3 regions of the Labrys methylaminiphilus subsp. lupini genome follow, and region 3 is predicted to be linked to each of the others. Evidence: predicted binding sites of a transcription regulator. Region 3 holds the regulator's gene; each other region holds the start of a gene.
The links. The regulator LexA, encoded in region 3, represses DNA repair genes until DNA is damaged. The targets are predictions, from matches to a motif close to TGTTCNNNNTGTGTTCNG.
Positions count from the first base shown of each region.

Region 1: a site for LexA is predicted at 1,228-1,245, ahead of ACN6KF_RS21685 (YifB family Mg chelatase-like AAA ATPase). Genes of this name have one in related genera too.
Region 2: a site for LexA is predicted at 1,791-1,808, ahead of ACN6KF_RS13070 (ImuA family protein). Genes of this name have one in related genera too.

Region 1 covers NZ_JBMDIH010000001.1:4,613,129-4,616,400, reverse strand. The annotation lists gene ACN6KF_RS21685 (YifB family Mg chelatase-like AAA ATPase) at 1-1,178, opposite strand, end outside; gene ACN6KF_RS21680 (LysR family transcriptional regulator) at 1,391-2,305, shown strand; gene ACN6KF_RS21675 (SDR family NAD(P)-dependent oxidoreductase) at 2,506-3,261, shown strand.
Region 2 covers NZ_JBMDIH010000001.1:2,777,977-2,781,248, reverse strand. The annotation lists gene ACN6KF_RS13075 (Y-family DNA polymerase) at 1-964, opposite strand, end outside; gene ACN6KF_RS13070 (ImuA family protein) at 879-1,691, opposite strand; gene ACN6KF_RS13065 (SulP family inorganic anion transporter) at 1,928-3,272, opposite strand, start outside.
Region 3 covers NZ_JBMDIH010000001.1:1,418,310-1,421,581, forward strand. The annotation lists gene ACN6KF_RS06530 (ComEC/Rec2 family competence protein) at 1-661, shown strand, start outside; gene ACN6KF_RS06535 (TOBE domain-containing protein) at 691-897, shown strand; gene ACN6KF_RS06540 (pentapeptide repeat-containing protein) at 1,001-1,684, opposite strand; gene lexA (transcriptional repressor LexA) at 1,711-2,427, opposite strand; gene ACN6KF_RS06550 (molybdopterin molybdotransferase MoeA) at 2,540-3,272, opposite strand, start outside.

The DNA of each region.
Region 1 (3,272 bases), 3.2 Mb from region 3:
GAGACGGCGGGCACCTCGACGACGATGTCGATGCGGTCGAGCAGCGGGCCGGAGATGCGGGCCTGATAGTCGGCGGCGCAGCGCTCAACCGGCCCGCGCCGGCAGGCGAAGCCCGGATCGTTGGCCTTGCCGCAGCGGCACGGATTCATGGCCGCGACGAGCTGGATCCGGGCGGGATAGGCGACGCGGGCATTGGCCCTGGCGATCACGGCCTCGCCCGACTCCAGCGGCTGGCGCAGGGCATCGAGGGTCTGCGGCGCGAATTCCGGCATCTCGTCGAGGAAGAGCACGCCGTGATGCGAGAGCGACACTTCGCCCGGCCTGGCGTGGATGCCACCGCCGATCAGGGCCGCCATCGAGGCCGAATGATGCGGGGCGCGGAAGGGGCGCCGGCTGGTGAGTTCGCCGCCGGCGAGCTGGCCCGCCACAGAATGGATCATCGAGATTTCCAGGAGCTCGGCCGGCACCAAAGGCGGCAGGATCGAGGGCAGTCGCGCCGCCAGCATGGACTTGCCGGAGCCGGCCGGGCCGATCATCAAGAGATTATGCGCACCGGCGGCTGCCACCTCCAAAGCGCGCTTGGTGGTCTCCTGGCCCTTGATGTCCTTGAGGTCGGGCAGGGCGGCCGCTGGCGCGGCGATGCGCGGCTGCGGGCGGGAAAGCAACTGCGTACCCTTGAAATGATTGACGAGCTGGATCAGCGAACGCGGGGCGAGAATGTCCATCTCGGGGCTGGCCCAGGCCGCCTCCGGCCCGCAGGCGGCGGGGCAGATCAGGCCAAGCCCGCGGCCATTGGCGGCGACGGCGGAGGGCAGCACGCCGGCGACCTTGGTGATGGTGCCGTCGAGGCCAAGCTCGCCAAGCACGCAATAGCCCTCCAGCGCGTCATGGGGAATGGCGCCGATGGCGGCCATCACCCCGAGCGCGATGGGCAGGTCGAAATGCGAGCCCTCCTTGGGCAGGTCGGCCGGGGCGAGATTGACGGTGATGCGCTTGGCCGGCAGGGCCAGGCCGGCGGCGGTGAGGGCGGCGCGTACCCTCTCGCGCGCTTCCGACACCGCCTTGTCGGGCAGGCCGACGATGGTGAACACCACCGAACCGGTCATGATCTGGACTTGCACGTCGACCTGGCGCGCTTCCACGCCTTCGAATGCCACCGTCGCAACGCGCGATACCATCTCGTTTCCCCGTCAGCCTGCTCGACGATAGCGGGGAAGCGTGGAGCCGCCAAGCAAAATGAGAACAAAACGTGATTATAGACTGCGAAATCGATAACGCTTCGTGGTTTATGTGACCGTTGCGCATGGCAAGACACTTGTACCGATCAGGAATGGAAACGCCGAACGAGCTGGGTATAGTCATCCCAGCGCTCCGATCAGGCAGGCCTCATTTGGATCAGATACTCGCCATACGGACCTTCGTTCGCGTCGCCGAAGCCCGGTCCTTCGCCAAGGCCGCGGACGCAATGAGCCTGCCCCGTTCCTCCGTCAGCAAGCTGGTGCAAGATCTCGAGGCGCATCTTGGAACGAAGCTTGTCGAGCGAACGACACGCTCGGTGACAATGACCACGGAGGGCGCCGCCTATCATGAGCGCGCGCTGCGCCTTCTGGCCGATCTCGACGATATGGACGGCACCGTCGCCGGCTCTCGCAGCACCCCGAAGGGCAGGCTCCGCGTGGACATCGGATCGGTTCTGGCAAACAGGATACTGATCCCCTGCCTCTCGGACTTTCAACGCCAGTATCCGGACATCGACCTTCTTCTGGGCGTCAGCGACCGCTCCGCTGATCTCATAGGCGAAGGAATAGACTGCGTCATCCGTGGCGGTTCCCTCGTCGATTCTGCGATGAAGGCAAGGAAGCTGTGCGAGCTTGATTATGTACTCTGCGCAGCGCCCACTTATCTCGAAGGTCGGGAGCCGCCCGCTCACCCCGACGATATCCACGGGCACCGGGTCGTCAGCTATTTTTCGGCATCGTCTGGAAAACGATTTCCATTGCGCTTCCAGAGGGTTGACGAACGGATAGAGTTCATCCCGTCGGCGAGCGGCCTCTCGGTCAACGAGAGCACCGCACATCTCAATTCGCTGCTTGCCGGCTTGGGGATCGGGCAGAGCTTCGGTTTTCTTGCAAGACCTCATATTGAGTGCGGCTCGCTGGTCGAATTTCTTCCCGCCTGGAAGCCGGAGAACCACGTCCTGCACCTCGTCTATCCCGCAGATAGATTTCCCAATCCTCGATTGCGGGCATTCGCGGATTGGGCCCAGCAAGTATTCGAGCGCGTCGACGCCAGGCGTGGCGACTAGGTGCCCGAGATTGTCCATGTGAATGGATAATCTCTTCATGCCGGGCCGCTTCTCGCCGTCGGACTGACGAATTAGCTTCTCCACATCGGACGGCAACGACAGGCCAAGGGCCAACGCCACTTCCCGAACAGTTTCAAAGCATCATTGGCCGCGTTCGCTCGGGATGATCCGCTACGCGTGCCCAGTAGCAGGAGAGTAAGATGACCAATAGACTTGCGAACAAGATCGCCGTCGTTACCGGCGCAACCAGCGGCATCGGCCTTTCGACCGCCAAGCTCTTTGCGGCCGAAGGCGCCCGCGTCTATATCACCGGCCGCCGCAAGGACGCTCTGGACAAGGCAGTGGCCGAGATCGGCAAAAGGGCAGTCGGTGTTCAGGCAGATTCCAGCAACAATGACGATCTCGACAGGCTCTTCGCTCAGGTGAAATCGGAACAGGGGCGCCTGGACGTCCTCGTCGTTAACGCAGGCGGCGGCAGCATGCTTCCGCTTGGCCAGATCACCGAAGAACAAATTGACGACACCTTCGGCCGCAACGTGAAAGCCGTCATATTCACAGTGCAGAAGGCGCTCTCGCTGTTGGGCAAGGGCTCGTCCGTCGTACTGACCGGTTCCACCGCCGGTACCGAAGGCACCGCTGCTTTTTCCGTTTACTCGGCGTCCAAGGCGGCCGTCCGCAACCTGGCCCGTTCCTGGGCTCTCGACCTCAAGGGCACCGGCATCCGCGTCAACGTCGTTTCGCCCGGTGCGACCCGCACGCCCGGCCTCGTCGAGCTTGCCGGTGACGACAGGGAGCAGCAGCAAGTCCTCCTGGACTACCTTGCTTCGCGCATTCCGCTCGGTCGCGTTGGAGAATCGGAGGAAATCGCCAAGGCGACGCTATTCCTGGCTTCCGACGATGCAAGCTTCGTCAATGGCGCCGAGCTCTTCGCCGATGGCGGCCAGGCCCAGGTCTAATCTTGAGTCGG
Region 2 (3,272 bases), 1.4 Mb from region 3:
TATGGGCCGGATCGCGTGTGGCGGCGGCAAGGCCGATATGGATGGTACGCACCTCGCCATCGACCCGGAACAGGCGGAGCTGCAAAGCGCGCACTGCCACCCCGCTGGCGACGAGGGCGGGAACCAGGTCCTGCATCAGGCGGGTGGCGACATGCACCACGGCTGCCTGGCTCACCACCGGCTCGAGGAGCTGGCGGCTACGATGGTAGAGCGGCGGCGGTTCGATCAGGGCAAGGGCTTCCTCGCGCCGCCCCATGGCCTGGTCGAAGCGCTTGAGCAGGATCGCATCGAAGCGCGCGGCGAAGGGCCCCCGTGGCTTGCCGATGAGATCCCCGATGCGGGTGAAGCCGAGACGGCGCAGGGTCTGGACGAGGACGTTACCAAGGCGCAGGGCTGCCAGGGGCAGATCGGCAAGAGCCGGCCCGGGATCGCTGCCCTCGGCCAGGATGCAGCCATTCTGGGGATGGAAACGGGAGAGAGCCCAGGCTGCGCCGGGTGTGTCGGCCAGCGCCACGCGCGCACCGAGGCGAAGATGGCGCAGGCGCTTGACGATGTCGGCGAGAAGGGCCTGCTCGCCGCCGGCCAGATGGCTGGCGCCGGTGATGTCGAGGAACAGGCCGTCGGCGCCGTCGGCCTCGCGGTAGAGGGCCACGGAGGGCGTATAGCGCATGGCCCACAGGCCGAGCCGGTGCAGGGCCCTGGCATCGGCCTCCGGCATGGCCGGCCGGGTCTGCAGCCCCGGCACCTTGGCGCGGGCATCCGCAACCAGCCCGCCCGCCGCCAGGCCTTCGATCTCGGCCGGCTTGCTGGCAGCGGCAATGCGCGGCCCCCCGGCAGCATCGACCGTCAGGACGAAGGGATAATGGCCGTCGATCGTATCAAGCGACCTTGGCGTGTTGTTCTGGGCGACGAGAAAGCGCTGGATCGGCCAGCGTGGCAGATAGATCGAGACGATGCGAGGCATGGTCATACTCCATGAGCCAGGATCCGCTTTGCCCGTTGCGGCTGCGTTCGAGCCGAACGTGCCAGCGCCAGGCGGTGAGAAGGCTGAAACGATCGCGCGGACCGGTGGCCGCACCGATGCGCCAGCGGGACATCGCGGCCAGGGAAGGCGCGGCGAGGGGCGGGCGCAAAAGGAAGAGGGGGCAGGGGGCGGAGGCGGCCGCGAGCTGGAGGCGGCGGCTGGTGGCGGCGTCCATGCCGCCACCCGTCACGGCTGCCACCGCAGCGGCGGCGCCGGAGCGCAGGATCTCCTCCAGGGCCCAGGCAGCCTCGGTCTCGTCGCCGGCCGTCGTCACGATAAGCCCGGCAGGATCGAGGCCGAGGGCGTTGAGGCCATGGCCATGGAGCCGCCCGAGGCCGGCCATGCCGCGCGGTGATGTCACCAGCCAGATCGTCCCCTTGGCCTGTCGCAGGCACAGGCGGGAGGCGAGGAAACCCAGCGCGCTGCCATTGTCGAAAATGGTTTGCGGCGCAATTTCATGCAGGCCGTCCAAGGCAAGGCCGCCGCCGGGCAGGCGCGCGTCGATCTCCCCGATGCCGAAAGGCAGCACGCCGGCATCGGCATGCACATGATCGAGCCGGGGCAGCAGAGCGCGTAATTCCGCCAGCTTCTCGGCCCGTTGGCCGGCGAGAGAAAATTGCGATTCCGCTGGATCCCGATTTTTCTCTACCTCATTGTTTTGACGCATTTTCTTAACCGAAAAGCCTGCCAACTTTTCTGGAAAATGTTTTGGAACAGGAGGAGGGGCAACGCGTATCGTCATGGCTATGATCCGTTTCGTTCAGATTAGAACAAAACAAGAACATTTCAAGCGGAGTCTTCGATCACGCTCCATCCGGCCGCAAAAGAGCGCGGCATGGTAAAGGGACTCTTCCATGACGGGATGGCAGAGTCCCCGATTTCAAAGGTCGTGCGAAACGCGCCTCAATGTGACGGCAGGGAACCAGCCTGGCCTTCCTTGTCGTGCACGGCGAAGCGTTCCACCAGGGTGGCGCTGGCCTCGTTGAGGCCGACGACCTCGACCTCGCGCCCCTGGCGGCGCGCTTTGAGGACGATGCGGTCGAGCGCGCCGACCGCCGAGATGTCCCAGAAATGCGCCGCGCCGACGTCGATGACGATGCGCTCGATGGGCTCCTGCACGTCGACGGCATCGCTGAAGGTACCCGCCGATGCGAAGAAGATCTGCCCTTCGACCCGATAGACGCGCTCCTTGCCGTCGGCCGAGAGGCTCGAACGCACGCGGCTGAGGCGCGAGACCTTGCCGGCGAAGAACACGCCCGACAGGAGCACGCCCACCAGCACGCCCTTGGCGAGGTCGGCCGTCGCCACCACGGTGCCGACGGTTGCCAGCATCACCACGGAGGAGGGCACGGGATTGCTGCGCAATTGCAGGAGCGAGCGCCAGGAGAAGGTGTTGACCGAGACCATGATCATCACCGCCGTCAAGGCGGCGACCGGCACGATGGCGAGCAGGTCCTGCAGCGCCACCAGCAGGACCAGGAGGAAGCCGCCGGCGACCAGCGAGGACAGACGGCCGCGGGCGCCGGAGGAGACGTTGATCACCGATTGGCCGATCATGGCGCAGCCGCCCATGCCGCCGAACACGGCTGAGGCCATGTTGGCGATGCCCTGGCCGGCGCATTCGCGGTTCTTGTTGCTCGGCGTATCCGTCATGTCGTCGACGATCTGCGCGGTGAGCAGGGATTCAAGCAGGCCCACGGCCGCCAGAGTGAGCGCCACCGGCGTCAGGATCCTGAGCGTCTCCAGCGTCAGCGGCACCTCAGGCAAGCCGAAGCTCGGCAGCGTGGAGGGAAGCTCGCCCAGATGGGCCACCGTGCGCACGTCCAGTCCGAGACCCCAGGCGATGGCGGTGAGCACGGCGATCGCGACCAGGGGTGCGGGAATGGCCCTGGTGACATAGGGAAACAGATAGATGATGGCGAGGCCGAGGGCGATCAGGCCGTAGGTCGCCACCGGCACATGTACGAGCTCGGGCAGTTGGGCCAGGAAGATCAGGATCGCCAGGGCGTTGACGAAGCCCGTCATCACCGACTGGGAGACGAAGCGCATCAGCCGGCCGAGCTTGAGAAAGCCGGCGATGATCTGGAAGACGCCCATCAGGATGGTCGCCGCAAACAGATATTGCACGCCGTGGTCGCGCACCAGGCCCGTCATCAGCACGGCCGTGGAGGCCGTTGCCGCCGAGATCATGGCGGGGCGTCCGCCGGTGAAGGCGATCACGCAGGCGATCACCACGGAGGCATAAAGG
Region 3 (3,272 bases):
ATTGTTCGCTCTGACGCTGGTCCTGCTGACCGTTCTGCGCACGCGTCTTGCTCTGCTGGCCCTATTGCCTTTGGGCGGGGGCATTACTCTGGCCGCGACAGCGTCGCTGCCGGTAGCTCTGTTCGGCGCAAACGGCTACGCGGCCCTCGTTCGCAAGGGCGATCAACTGACCGTGCTGGCGCAGCGATCCGATGCTTTTACGGTTCAGCAATGGCTGCTGGCCATGGGCGATCGGCGCAAGCCGGAGGATCCAACCCTCGCGGCACAGCGCCTATGTGACAGAGAAGGGTGTTCCGCGCCCATCGAGGGAGGCGGGATCTTCATGCTCGACAAGACCAGTAACGCCGCCGAGGAGGACTGTGGACGCGTCAGCGTCCTGGCGGGACCGGTTCCGATCGGTGCTCGCTGTGCCGCCGCTGGAGTTGTGATGGACCGGGAGTTGATTCGCGCGGTCGGCTCGATAGCACTTTATGTAGAGCCGTCGGCGAGCGGCGATATCAGCCCGCGCTGGCGTCTCGTCATGGCCCGCCATCCCCAAGCGTCCCGTCCGTGGGCACCGGGCCGGGTGATTGTGCCGCCGAAACTTCTGCCCCAGGCGGCAGTGCAGGCCCCAGCGACGGATACGCCTATGGACAGCGTCACCGCCGAAACCGATAACTGACGCGAGATTCTCACAAGAAAGGACGGACCATGAAAATCAGCGCCCGCAACCAGATCAAGGGCACGATCAAGAGCGTGACGAAGGGGCAGACTACCTCCCATATCCAGCTCGAGGTCAACGGAACCATCATCACCGCTTCGATCACCAACGAGGCCGTCGATGATCTCCAGCTCAAGCCCGGCCAGAACGCCTATGCCGTGATCAAGGCCTCCGACGTCATGATCGCGGTCGACTGATCGGCGCTGTCAGCCAGGCCGGGTCTTCGGACAGATGGTAGTTCGAAGACACCCGGGGCTACCCGACCATCAAGCGGATTTGCCTGCGAACTCCAGACCTTCTTCAGGTGATCCGCAAGCCCAGCTCGGCCAGCAATTGGCCGGCCTGGTTTTTCGAGATCGTGGCGCCCTTGAAATAACGGGCGTCACCAAGCTTCAAGCCGCCGAGATCGGCACTGCGTAGATCCGCTCCTTCGAAACGGGCATCGACCAGATTGGCATCGCGCAGGCTGCACTCTTCGAAGATGACATCGCGGAAATCGCATTGGCGCAGATCGGCCTGGGTGAAGTCGAGGCGGCGTAGCGTGGACTTGCGAAAGGAAAAGGCCGGCAGTTTCGCCGACATAAGCAAGACCTCCTCGAAAACGAGCCCGAATGCGGCGATTTCCGAGAGATCCGCGCCTGTCAGTTTGCAGCCGGTAAAAACCGCCGAGGCCGCTTTGGCGCGTCGAAAGCTGGCATTGCTGTAGTCACCCGTACGGAATGCAGCATCTTCGAGGTCGGTACCACGGAAATCGGCACCGCCCGCCTTGCAATTGCGCCATAGTGTATTCGCGAGCTTGGCGCCGACCAGCTTGGCATTTTTGAGAATGCAACGCTCGAACGACCAGTGGGACAGGTCGAGACGCGAAAGATCGCATTCCTCCAGTTCACAATCGACAAGGCAATACGGCGCGCGCGCCTTGAGCAACCGCTCGACGTCACGGCGTTCCAAAGCGTGGCCGCTGACTGTATGAAGGCCAGTCATTGCAAGCGAACCAAATTCGCATGCTCTCAATATCGGCGGAACAGGCCCACCAATTTACCCTGGATCTGTACCCTGTCCGGGCCAAAAATACGGGTTTCGTAAGCCGGATTGGCCGCCTCCAGTGCAATGGAGGCGCCGCGCTTGCGCAAGCGCTTCAGCGTGGCTTCCTCATCGTCGATCAGGGCTACCACGATATCGCCGGTATCGGCATGGTCCTGGCGGCGGATCAGCACGGTGTCATTGTCGAAGATACCAGCTTCGATCATTGAATCACCGCGCACTTCCAGGGCGAAATGATCACCTGAGGACAGCATTTCCGGCGTAACGCTGATGGTATGGCTCTTGGTCTGGATGGCGGAGACCGGCGTACCGGCGGCGATGCGTCCCATCACCGGGACCAGAACCGGCCGGCCGACATCCTCGTCCATTTCCGGCCTGACGGGGCGGACCTTGCCGAGATTGCCCTCGATCACGTTGGGGCGGAAGCCCCGCTGCGAAGAGGCCAGCGACAGGCCGCCTGGCACGGCGGATTCGGGCAGGCGTACCACTTCGAGCGCGCGTGCCCGGTTTGGCAGGCGCCGGATGAAGCCGCGCTCCTCCAGAGCCATGATCAGGCGGTGGATGCCGGACTTGGAGCGCAGGTCCAGCGCCTCCTTCATTTCATCGAAGGAGGGGGGCACGCCCTGTTCCTTCAGGCGCTCATGAATGAACCGAAGCAATTCGTGTTGTTTCTTGGTCAGCATGGCTTTCCCGTCGTGGCGGCCGCGAATCACGGTGAAGGTGTAAACAAAACAAGAACAGTGCTACATGTTCCTACTGTGTTCTGCAACTGTGAAGTTCAGGTTAAGGGTAGCGTCAATAGCCGGCCGCACGAAGATCGATGATCTCGCAGATATCGCCCGGTTTTGCTTCCGGCGCAAAGGGCGGCCGGACGACCAGACAGTCGGCATGCTGCATCACACTCACCAGCGACGAATCCTGCAGCGCCAGCGGCTCTACCTTGAGGATGTCTGACGTATCGTCAAGCACGAAGCGGGCACGGATATAGTCTTCACGAACGTCGTTGGCTGGCCAGGCGTTGGCGAAGACGGCCTTGCGGCGGGACAGACCCGCATCGGCCCGCCCCAGCAACGTACGCAACAGGGGTACCAGGAAGAGGACGCCGCAGACCACCGAGGATACCGGATTGCCGGGCAGGCCGAGGATATGCATTGAGCCAAGCCGCCCGTGCAGCAGGGGCTTGCCCGGGCGCATGGCGATCTTCCAGAAGCCGAGCTGCATGCCTTCGCGGGTGAGCGCGGTCTGGATCAGATCGTGATCGCCGACCGAAGCACCGCCGATGGTGACGAGCACATCCGCCTTCTCGGTACGAGCCCGCCGAACGGCAGCCTCCAGAGCCGGGAAGTCGTCGCTGGCGATGCCGAGGTCGAGTACTTCGCCCCCCTCGGCCTCGACCAGTGCCCGAATGGCGAAATTGTTGGAGGCGACGATCTGATTCTCGCCGATGGCTTGACCGGGCAGTACCAATTCATCGCCGGTCGCGAGAATAGCGACTTTGGGGCGGCGGCGGACAGGCAGGGCAGGATGA